DNA from 2 places in the Hydrogenophaga sp. ZJX-1 genome. Region 2 is predicted to be linked to the other one. Evidence: predicted binding sites of a transcription regulator. Region 2 holds the regulator's gene; the other holds the start of a gene.

Region 1 (5,328 bases), on a different contig from region 2:
TGGGCGTCCCAGTCGAGGGTGTCGGGGCCGGCGGCATAGCCGTTCAGGTGGTGCCGGGTGCGCGCGTGGTAGCCCTGCACCACGGCGGCGTCGTGCGCAACGGCCAGGGTGGCTTCAGGCATGGGCCAGGTCCTCCCGGCTCTGCGCCAGGGCCAGCAGGCCGCTGGTCTGGTCGGTGATGGCGCGCACGGTGGCGGGCTGCAGCCGCCGCAGCCAGCGCTGGGGCAGCCGCGCCGCGCCGCAACGTGCGCCGGCCAGCATGCCCACCAGGGCGCCGGTGGTGTCGGCGTCGTCGCCCTGATTCACGGTCGCGATCAGGGCTTCTTCAAAATCTTCGTGTTGGCCCACGAAGTGCAGCACGGTCTGCACCGTGTCGACCACATAGGCCGTGGCGCGACCGCGGTAGGGGCTGAAGCGGAAGACCGGTTCGGCCGCCACCCAGCGCGCCGACCTGGCCTGCAGCTCGGCCTGGTCATCGCCCGCCAGCAAACCGCGCAGCAGACGGCCGATTCCGAGCACGGCCGCGTCGGACAGGGCATGGTGGTGGGTGATGCGCGACTGGGCGATGGCGAGGCGCTCAAAGGCCGCGTCGTCCCCCAGCGTGGCGAGCACGGCGGGCAGGTTGCGCATCAGGCCGCCGTTGCCGCCGTCGCCGTCGTTGTAGGGTCCGGACAGGCTGCCATCCTGCAGGAAGCGCAGGATGCCGCGGCGGCAGGTGTTGCCGCAGTCCACCGGCTTGCCGCGCCACCAGCCCACGTAGGCCTCGGCGATGCCGCGGACCAGGGTTTCGTCACCGTGGGCCACAAAGTTCTGCAGGCCGGCAGGGCCAGCCTTCAGCAGGGCGTCGCCCAGGGCGAGGCACATGGTGGTGTCGTCGGTGACCTGGCCGCGCGCGAGCTTGAGCCAGCCGCCGCCCACGATGTCGCGGTGCACCCCGTATTGCAGGGCGATCTCGCGCGGGCGCATGAATTCCACCGTGGCGCCCAGGGCGTCGCCGATGGCCAGACCGAGGTAGGCGCCGAGCACCTGGTCAAAACGATCAGTCATAGCGCGCCACCACGTCGTAGTCGCCACCGAGGGCGATCACTTCCTGCTCGCCCTGCAGCACCTGGCCGGGCAGCAGGCCGGGAAACACCAGCAGCTTGCTGCGCGGCACGAGCAGCTCGAACACCCAGTCGCCAAAACACGAGGCTTCTTCGGGGCTGAGGCTGAAGGACACGATGTTGTTGAGCCGAACGCGGCAACGGCGTTCGCGCAGCGTGCCTTGCAGCAGCTGCTCTTCCACGCGGTTGCTGCCGCGCCAGAGCCGCACGTGGGGGCCCTGCATCTGGGGCGCGGGCAGTGGGAAGCGGGCGAGCGCCCACTGGCAGAACTCGTACAGCAGGTCGAGCTGCTGGTGGATGTTGTTGCTGTGGTGGCGGCTGCTGGTTTTTTCTTCCAGGTAGGCCACCCAGGCCGGTGAAGGGAAATGCGCCAGCGGCGCTTTGTGGAACGTGGGCACGAGGCCGAAGCGGCTTTCGACCCAGCCCTTGAGCACCGCACCCGCGACACCGTTGGCGTCCATGCCCCAGCCCTGCAGCAGGCGGCGCCAGCTGCCGCGCCAGCGCCGTGGCCCGGCCGATGCCGCGCTGCCGTTGGCGGACTTCTCGGGAGCTTGCAGACCGAAGGCGATGGACAGGTAGTGCACAAAGACCTCGCGCGCCTGGGTCAGGTCGTTGCAGCGGTCCAGCAGCGCGAAGAGACCCGGCTGGGTCTCGCGCGTGCCGGCGATGTGCAGCTCGGGCGCACGCTGGTTGAAACCCGTGCTGGCCAGCCAGGCCGTGGACACCCCCACCAGGTTGGTGCTGGTCCAGCGTTGGGGCTGATCAAAGCCTTCATCGCTTGCCACGGCCGGCTCAGGAGGTCGGATCAGACGGGGCGGTTTTCGTTCGGGTTGCGAACCGGTCCCATCAGCGTCAGGCCTTCGTCGTAGGTGATGGTGTCGAAGGTGACGTCGAACTTCAGCGCGGCGTCGGCGATGGCGTCGAGCTTGCCCGCGGTGTCCTTCTTCTTCAGGTCGCCCTTTTCCAGGTAGAACAGGTCGAGCAGTTCGTTGTAGACCGTGGCCTCGTCGATCGGCAGCACGTAGAACATCGCGCCCTTGTAAGGCACCTGGTACTTCTTCGAGAGGTCGATGTTGTTGCAGAACAGGAAGTACTTGCCGCCCGCGCTCAGGGTGTCGCCCAGCACCTCGGCCACGTCCTTCAGGTACTCGAAGCTCAGCAGGTAGCCGGCGAAGAAGGACAGGGTCTTCTCGCCCACGGTGCCGACGGCCATGGTCTGGCCGCACAGCAGTTCGGGCGGACGCGCTTCGTCGGCCAGCTTGGGCGCAAAACGCAGCGCGAGTTCGCCGCGAAAGCCGACCCGGCCGAACTTGTTGGTGCTGCCCTTGAGCAGGGGGTTGAGCAGGCGGCCTTCGTCGTCCAGGCGGGCGAACGCGGTGTCGTCGATCTCTTTGGTGGCCAGGGTGGCGGTCATGGAGCTTCCTTCGGGTTGGTGGCAGGGATTGCCGGGGGGTTTGGGGTGTTGCGCATCCAGTCGGCGGTCTTGAAGAAGGCCGCCATCAGCACGCGGTGCAGGTCCGCCGGCACGCCGGTCTGCTGCATCGCGGCGTCCATGCAGGCGAGCCAGGCGTCGCGCTCGGGCACGCCGATGGGGAAAGTCGCGTGGCGCATGCGCAGGCGCGGGTGGCCGCGCTGCGCCGTGTAGTCCTTGGGGCCGCCCAGCCACTCGGCCAGGTACAGCCGCAGCACGGCCTTGGTGTGGCCCAGATCGGGCTCGTGCATGGCGCGGATGACAGTGGCATCGGGCCGGCTGTCCATCTGCGCGTAGAAGGCGTTCACCAGGCGGTCCACCGCCGCCTGGCCACCGATCGCTTCAAAGTGCGAGGGCGGAGCGACCGGTTCGGTGGTGAGCGCGTGGGGCAGGTTCATGCCTCTCTAAAGAGCAATGACCGTACCAGGCGGATTTGTCCACCCGCGGCCATCAAATGCGACACAAAGCCGCCGCGGCGACCCTTCGACGCGATGTGTGTGCGACGGATTTCGCCGTTTTGTCGGGAACAGGACAAAGCCCTTTCGGCGCCCGTCGCGAGCCCCGAAAAGTGCGCTTTTCCCTCTGTAGCGGCCCTGTTTCAAGAGCGACAAAACAGAGGCCAAACAACATGGCACGGAAGCTGCAAAGAGGAGGCTGCGCGGACACCAGTCCGGCCGACGTGAACCTAGAGCAATAAGACCAACAGGCACGGAAGGCTGACCCAAAGTCGCGGCAACGCTTGCTTAGGTTCTTTAACTTTCCTGAATGGAGTACTGCAATGGCCAAACTTCGGCAAATCGCCTTTTACGGTAAAGGCGGCATCGGTAAATCGACCACTTCCCAGAACACCCTGGCTGCTCTGTCCGACCTCGGCCAGAAAATCCTGATCGTCGGCTGCGACCCCAAGGCCGACTCGACCCGCCTGATCCTGCACGCAAAGGCACAGGACACCATCCTCTCGCTGGCCGCTGAAGCCGGTTCGGTGGAGGACCTGGAGCTCGAAGACGTGATGAAGATCGGCTACAAGGACATCCGCTGCGTGGAGTCCGGTGGCCCTGAGCCAGGCGTCGGCTGCGCTGGCCGCGGCGTGATCACCTCGATCAACTTCCTGGAAGAAAACGGCGCCTACGACGGCGTGGACTACGTGTCCTACGACGTGCTGGGTGACGTGGTGTGCGGCGGTTTCGCCATGCCCATCCGCGAAAACAAGGCGCAAGAGATCTACATCGTGATGTCGGGCGAGATGATGGCCATGTACGCGGCCAACAACATCTCCAAGGGCATTCTGAAGTACGCCAACTCGGGTGGTGTGCGTCTGGGTGGCCTGGTCTGCAACGAGCGCCAGACCGACAAGGAACTCGAATTGGCCGACGCCCTCGCCGGCATGCTGGGCAGCAAGCTGATCCACTTCGTGCCGCGCGACAACATCGTGCAACACGCCGAGCTGCGTCGCATGACCGTGATCGAGTACGCACCCGATTCCAAGCAGGCCGCCGAGTACCGCACCCTGGCTTCGAAGATCCACAACAACGCTGGCAACGGCACCATCCCCACCCCCATCACGATGGACCAGCTGGAAGACATGCTGATGGAGTTCGGGATCATGCAGCAGATCGACGAGTCCGAAGTCGGCAAGGCCGCTGCGGCCGCCGCCGCCCTGGCCGCCGCCTGAACGGCCCCGCAAGTCCGATCCGCCTGGCTTGTGCCGGCGGGTCGGTCTTGATCACCCAAGCAAACCAAATATCCATCGGAGTTACCCATGACTGCCACAGTTGAAGACCGCAAGGCCACGAACAAAGCCTTGATCGATGAAGTGCTGAAGGCCTATCCCGAAAAGATGGCCAAGCGCAGGGCGAAGCACCTGGGCTCGTTCGAAGAAGGCAAGCCGGACTGCGGCGTCAAATCCAACATCAAGTCCCTGCCGGGCGTCATGACCATCCGCGGTTGTGCCTACGCCGGTTCCAAGGGCGTGGTGTGGGGCCCCATCAAGGACATGATCCACATCAGCCACGGTCCCGTGGGTTGTGGCCAGTACTCCTGGGCCGCGCGCCGCAACTACTACATCGGCACCACCGGCATCGACACCTTCGTCACGATGCAGTTCACCTCCGATTTCCAGGAAAAGGACATCGTGTTCGGTGGCGACAAGAAACTGGACAAGATCATCGATGAGATTCAAGAGCTGTTCCCGCTGAACAAGGGCATCTCTATCCAGTCCGAGTGCCCGATCGGCCTGATCGGCGACGACATCGAAGCCGTGTCGAAGAAGAAGAGCAAGGAATACGAAGGCAAGACCATCGTGCCCGTGCGCTGCGAAGGTTTCCGCGGCGTGAGCCAGTCGCTCGGCCACCACCTGGCCAACGACGCGATCCGCGACTGGGTGTTCGACCGCACCGATCCGAACAAGCGCCCCGAGTTCGTCTCCACGCCCTACGACGTGGCCATCATCGGCGACTACAACATCGGTGGCGACGCCTGGTCCAGCCGCATCCTGCTCGAAGAAATGGGTCTGCGCGTGATCTCCCAGTGGTCCGGCGACGGCACCATCGCCGAGATCGAGAACACGCCCAAGGCCAAGCTCAACGTGTTGCACTGCTACCGCTCGATGAACTACATCAGCCGGCACATGGAAGAGAAGTACGGCATTCCATGGGTGGAATACAACTTCTTCGGCCCGACCATGATCGAGAAGAGCCTGCGCGAAATTGCCAGCCACTTCGACGACAGCATCAAGGCCAAGGCCGAAGAGGTCAT
Region 2 (5,328 bases):
CAGCCCCGCCTGGGCCCAGCGCGTCGGGTTCAAGGAAGGCAAGGACTATGTCCGCCTGAGCCAGCCGGTGCCGGTCAGCACGCCGCCCGGGCAGGTGGAGGTGGTGGAGTTTTTTGCCTACTCCTGCATCCATTGTTTCAATTTCGAACCGCTGCTCAACGCCTGGATCAAGAAGCTGCCCGCCGACGTGAAGGTGCGTCGCGTGCCGGTGGCGTTCACCCAGGCGTTCGTGCCCATGCAGCGCCTGTATTTCGCACTGGAGTCCATGGGCCTGGTCGACACCTTGCACGGGAAGGTGTTCAAGGCCTTTCACGAAGAGCGCTTGCCGCTGACCACGGCGCCGGCGATCATCGCGTGGGTGGAAAAGCAGGGCGTCGACCGTGAAAAGTTCATCGGCTTCTTCAACGGCAGTGCCGTCAAGATGGCCGAGGCCGCCACTGCGTTGCAGAACGCCTACGACGTGGAGGGCACGCCGGCACTGGGCGTGGCGGGCCGTTTCTACATCGGCGGACAGGGGCCACGCACCATGCTGATTGCCGATTCGCTCATCGTCGAAGCGCGCAAAGCCTGATCTTTGCTTCCCCCAGCTCGAGACAAGACCCGCATCTGGCGGGTCTTGTGTTTTCAGGGGCTGTCGATTGAGTGCCGATCGCCAACAAGTCGGCTTTGCGCCGTTACAATGAATGCAAGATTTGTGCCCCACTAAAGCCATGCCCACACACCACTTTCCCCCCCGATGGACCCTTCGCTTCCTGGCTTCGATGGCCGGTCTGGTGCTGGCAGGCGCGGCCCAGGCGGAGCTGGCCGACAAAGACAAGCCCATGAACATCGAGGCGGACTCGCTGCGCTACGAAGACACGCGGCAGACCAGCGTCTTCACCGGCAACGTCCTGATCACCAAGGGCACCATCGTCATGCGGGGCAGCAAGATGGACGTGCGCCAGGACCCGCAGGGCAACCAGTTCGGCGTGGTGACCGGCACGGCGGCAGCGCCTGGCTTCTTCCGCCAGAAGCGCGAGGGCCTGGACGAGTGGATCGAAGGCGAGGGCGAGCGCATCGAATACGACGGCAAGGCCCAGACCGTGGTGTTCACCGGCAGCGCCGTGCTGCGCCGCTACCGCGGCACCCTGCTCAACGACGAAAGCGTGGGCAACCAGATCACCTACAACAGCCTGACCGAGGTGTTCACCGTCAAGGGTGGCCCCGCCAACCGCACCGCCGCCAACCCCTCGGGTCGGGTGCGGGCGATGCTGACACCCATTCCGGAGGCAGATGCGGCACCCGCTCCCGCCACCGATCCAGCCCAACTGCGCCCCAGCACCAATCTCAACGAGAAGAAGCAGTGACGACCATGCCCATGGCCAGTACGCCACCGGCGATGGCGGTGCGCAGCAGTCTGGAAGTTCAGGGTCTGATGAAGGCCTATGGCAGCCGCAAGGTGGTCAAGGATGTCTCCCTCAAGGTCGACAAAGGTGAAGTGGTCGGCTTGCTGGGCCCCAACGGCGCGGGCAAGACCACCTCGTTCTACATGATCGTGGGCCTGCTGCGCGCTGATGGTGGGCAGATCCTGCTCGACGGCCAGCGCATCGAAGCCTTGCCGATCCACCGCCGTGCCCGCATGGGCCTGGGTTACCTGCCCCAGGAAGCCTCGATCTTCCGCAAGCTCACGGTGGCGCAAAACGTGCGCGCCGTGCTGGAGTTGCAGCACGATGTGGATGGCCATGCCCTGAGCGAACCTGAAATCGCCAGCCGGCTCGACGAACTGCTCAAGGATCTGAGGGTGGACCATCTGCGCGATTCGCCCGCACCCTCCCTGTCCGGTGGCGAGCGGCGCCGGGTGGAGATTGCCCGTGCCCTGGCCACGCGCCCGCGTTTCATCCTGTTGGACGAGCCCTTTGCCGGTATCGACCCGATTGCCGTGCTGGAGATCCAGCACATCATCGGGTTCCTGAAGTCCCGCGGCATCGGCGTGCTGATCACCGATCACAACGTGCGCGAAACCCTGGGCATCTGCGACCACGCCTACATCATCAGCGACGGTCACGTCCTGGCCAGCGGCACGACGGCCGAGATCATCGAAAACGCCGAAGTACGCCGTGTGTACCTGGGTGAGAACTTCCGCATGTGAACATGACCTCCACGATCGTCATTTCATGTACTTCGCTGCCCCCCGAGGGGGCTGATTCGCCTTGGGGCGGCCCGGCGGCGAATCTCCGTTTCGCACTGCTGTACTTCCAGGCATGAAACAAGGCCTGTCCCTGCGTGTTTCGCAGCATCTGGCGCTGACGCCCCAGTTGCAGCAGTCCATCCGGCTGCTGCAACTCTCCACGCTGGAAATGGCGCAGGAGGTCGAGCAGATGCTCGACGAAAACCCGTTTCTGGAGCGCACCGAAGACATCGCCGAGCGCGAAGCCTTCGGTCTGGAGCAGGTCGATGCGCCGGTGAGCGCGGGCGAACAGATCGCCGAGGCCGCGTTGCCGGTGGCCGACGCCGTGGCCGCGCCGACCGAATACGACGGCCCGCTGCCCGACCGCGTCAGCAGCACGTCCGACACGCCCGCTGACAGCGGCTCTGGCGACGAGATTGAAAGCCGGCTCGACGGTGCCACCCCGGTGGAAGAAAGCTGGGAAGGCGATGGCACGGTCGAGATGGCGCCCGACGACAGCGAATGGGGCGGTGACGCACCCGCGCGCAACAGCGGTTCGGGCGGCGACGACGACGAAACCGCCAGCGCAGCCGACCTGGCCCGCAGCCCCGTCAGTCTGCAGGACCACCTGCACGAGCAGGCCCGTTGTCTGCGGCTGAGCGACGAAGACCAGGCGGCGCTGTATTTCCTGATCGAGTCGCTCAACGACGACGCCTACCTGGAAGACGACCTGGCCGAGCTCGCCCTGGGCTTCTGGCGGCTCATGCACGGCCGCGAGGCGGCCGCTCCCGGGATCGAGGAGCTGGAGGTCGCTGAAGCCCAGCTGCGCATGGCCTTGGGCCTGCTGCAGCACATGGAGCCCACCGGTGTGGGCGCGCGCAACCTCGGCGAATGCCTGCGGCTGCAGATCGAGGAGCTGCGCAACTCCCCCGAAGCTCGCGCGGCGCTGGCCATCTGCAACCAGTCCATGGAACTGGTGGCCAAACGCGACATCAAGCGCCTGTGTGCCCTGTGCGGCATCGACGATGAAACCGCCCGTGCTGCGCTGGCCATCATCGCCCGGCTGGAACCCAAACCCGGGCGCCGCTTCATCGATGTCGAGCGCAACGTGGTCGTGCCCGACGTCATCGTCACGCGCGCCGGCCGGGGTTTCAAGGTCATCCTGAATCCCGACGTGATGCCGCGCCTGCGTGTGCACGACGTCTACGCCAACGCCATGCGGCAAAACCGCGGTGGTCGCGACAACGGCGGTGAAGCCGGCCACGCCGCCATGCAGCAGCGCCTGCAGGAAGCGCGCTGGTTCATCAAGAACATCCAGCAGCGCTTCGACACCATCCTGCGCGTGTCGAGCGCCATCGTCGAGCGCCAGCGCAACTTCTTCATGCACGGTGAACTCGCCATGCGCCCGCTGGTACTGCGCGAGATCGCCGACGAGCTGGGCCTGCACGAGTCCACCATCAGCCGCGTGACGACCGCCAAGTACATGGCCACGCCGTTTGGTACCTACGAGCTCAAGTACTTTTTCGGATCCTCGCTCGGTACCGAAACTGGGGGCAACGCGTCGAGCACCGCGGTACGCGCCCTGCTCAAGCAGTTCATCGCCTCGGAAGAGCCGAAGAAACCGCTGTCCGACAATCAGCTTTCCGACCTGCTCAAGGAGCAGGGCATCGAATGCGCGCGCCGCACCGTGGCCAAGTACCGCGAGGCGCTGCGCATCGCGCCGGCCAACCTGCGCAAAGCGCTGTGAACACTCCCTGCGCCGCTTCGCGTCTCCCCCCTCAAGGGGGACCGCACCCGCGGCCTGGCAAAGCCAGTTCCGTGGCACGTGCCGGAAGCTGGGCCGCGTAGTCGCCACCTGCGGACGCACCCGCGCTCAACATCTTCAGTACCTGCCGTGAACCAGCTCAAACTCTTTCTCCCCTGCGCCGCTGGCGTGGAGGACATGCTCGCCGACGAGGTGCAGCGCATCACCAACGAACCGCTGGCCTTCAAGGCACGCGGCGGCGTGGGCATCAAGGCCTCGTGGCGCGACGCCATGCGTCTGAACCTGCACAGCCGACTCTCTCAACGGGTATTGGTGCAGCTGTGGCACGGTGGTTACCGCAGCGAGCAGGACCTGTACAACGCGGCCGGCGAGATCGCCTGGGAAATCTGGTTCACGCCGCAGCAGACCATCAAGGTCGAGATCACCGCGCAGCACAGCCCGCTGACCAGCCTCAACTTCGCCGCACTGAAGATCAAGGACGCCATCTGTGACCGCTTCCGCGACAAACGCGGCGAGCGCCCCAGCGTGGACACCACCTGGCCCGACGTGCGCATCTACGCCCACCTGACCACCGACGAACTCACGCTCTACATCGACACCTCGGGCGAACCGCTGTTCAAACGCGGCTGGCGCGAAGACAAGGGCGACGCGCCGCTGAAGGAAACCCTGGCCGCGGCCATGATCGCCGCCACCGGCTGGAACGGCGGCGCGGCCGAATCGCTGGACGACATCACTCCGCTGTACGACCCCTGCTGCGGCAGCGGCACGGTGGTGATCGAGGCGGCGCAGATCGCGCTCAACATACCGCCTGGCATGCTGCGCCGCTTTGCGTTTGAAAAGATGCTGCCCTACCAGCAGCACGTGTGGACAGCGATCCAGGACGAAGCCGAGCGCGACATGCGCGACTGGCCCGAAGGCCACGCGCCCATCGTGTTCGGCAGCGACGTCTCGTTCCGCATGGTCGATTTTGCGCAACGCAACGCCGAGCGCGCGGGCGTGGCCCACGCCATCGAACTGCGTGGCGGTGATGCGCTGCAACGTTTGCCGCCCACCCAGAAGCCCGGTGTGATGCTGCTCAACCCGCCCTACGGCGAGCGCATCGCCGCGGCCGGCGTGGCCGGTGAGAATGCCAGTGCCCGCGCCCAGCGCATGGAGCCGCGCGCACCGCGCACCTTCACCGCCGGCAAGGCCGCTCCACCCGCGCCCGGCCTGGGCCGCGAGAGCGCGCAGATGAGTGACGGCGGCGACGGCAGCGAATTCTTCCTGCAGCTCGCCGCCCACTGGAAAAGCCACTACGCCGGCTGGAGCGCCTGGCTGCTCACGCCCGACCTCAAGCTGCCCGGCAAGATGCGCTTCAAGGAGTCGCGCCGCGTGCCGCTGTGGAACGGTCCGATCGAATGCCGCCTGTTCCGGTTTG

The links. The regulator sigma-54, encoded in region 2, starts transcription at its own class of promoters, with help from an activator protein. The targets are predictions, from matches to a motif close to TGGCANGNAANCTGCTTT.
Region 1: the regulator sigma-54 is predicted to act here: its motif matches at 3,204-3,221, upstream of nifH (nitrogenase iron protein).

Annotation. Positions count from the first base shown of each region.
Region 1 is NZ_JBMBRA010000001.1:80,067-85,394, forward strand. It holds gene ACN5W5_RS00435 (nitroreductase) at 1-122, opposite strand, end outside; gene draG (ADP-ribosyl-[dinitrogen reductase] hydrolase) at 115-1,047, opposite strand; gene ACN5W5_RS00445 (NAD(+)--dinitrogen-reductase ADP-D-ribosyltransferase) at 1,040-1,888, opposite strand; gene ACN5W5_RS00450 (hypothetical protein) at 1,909-2,517, opposite strand; gene ACN5W5_RS00455 (group II truncated hemoglobin) at 2,514-2,972, opposite strand; gene nifH (nitrogenase iron protein) at 3,353-4,246, shown strand; gene nifD (nitrogenase molybdenum-iron protein alpha chain) at 4,334-5,328, shown strand, end outside.
Region 2 is NZ_JBMBRA010000009.1:173,421-178,748, forward strand. It holds gene ACN5W5_RS21985 (thiol:disulfide interchange protein DsbA/DsbL) at 1-571, shown strand, start outside; gene lptA (lipopolysaccharide transport periplasmic protein LptA) at 711-1,346, shown strand; gene lptB (LPS export ABC transporter ATP-binding protein) at 1,352-2,128, shown strand; gene rpoN (RNA polymerase factor sigma-54) at 2,241-3,893, shown strand; gene ACN5W5_RS22005 (THUMP domain-containing class I SAM-dependent RNA methyltransferase) at 4,041-5,328, shown strand, end outside.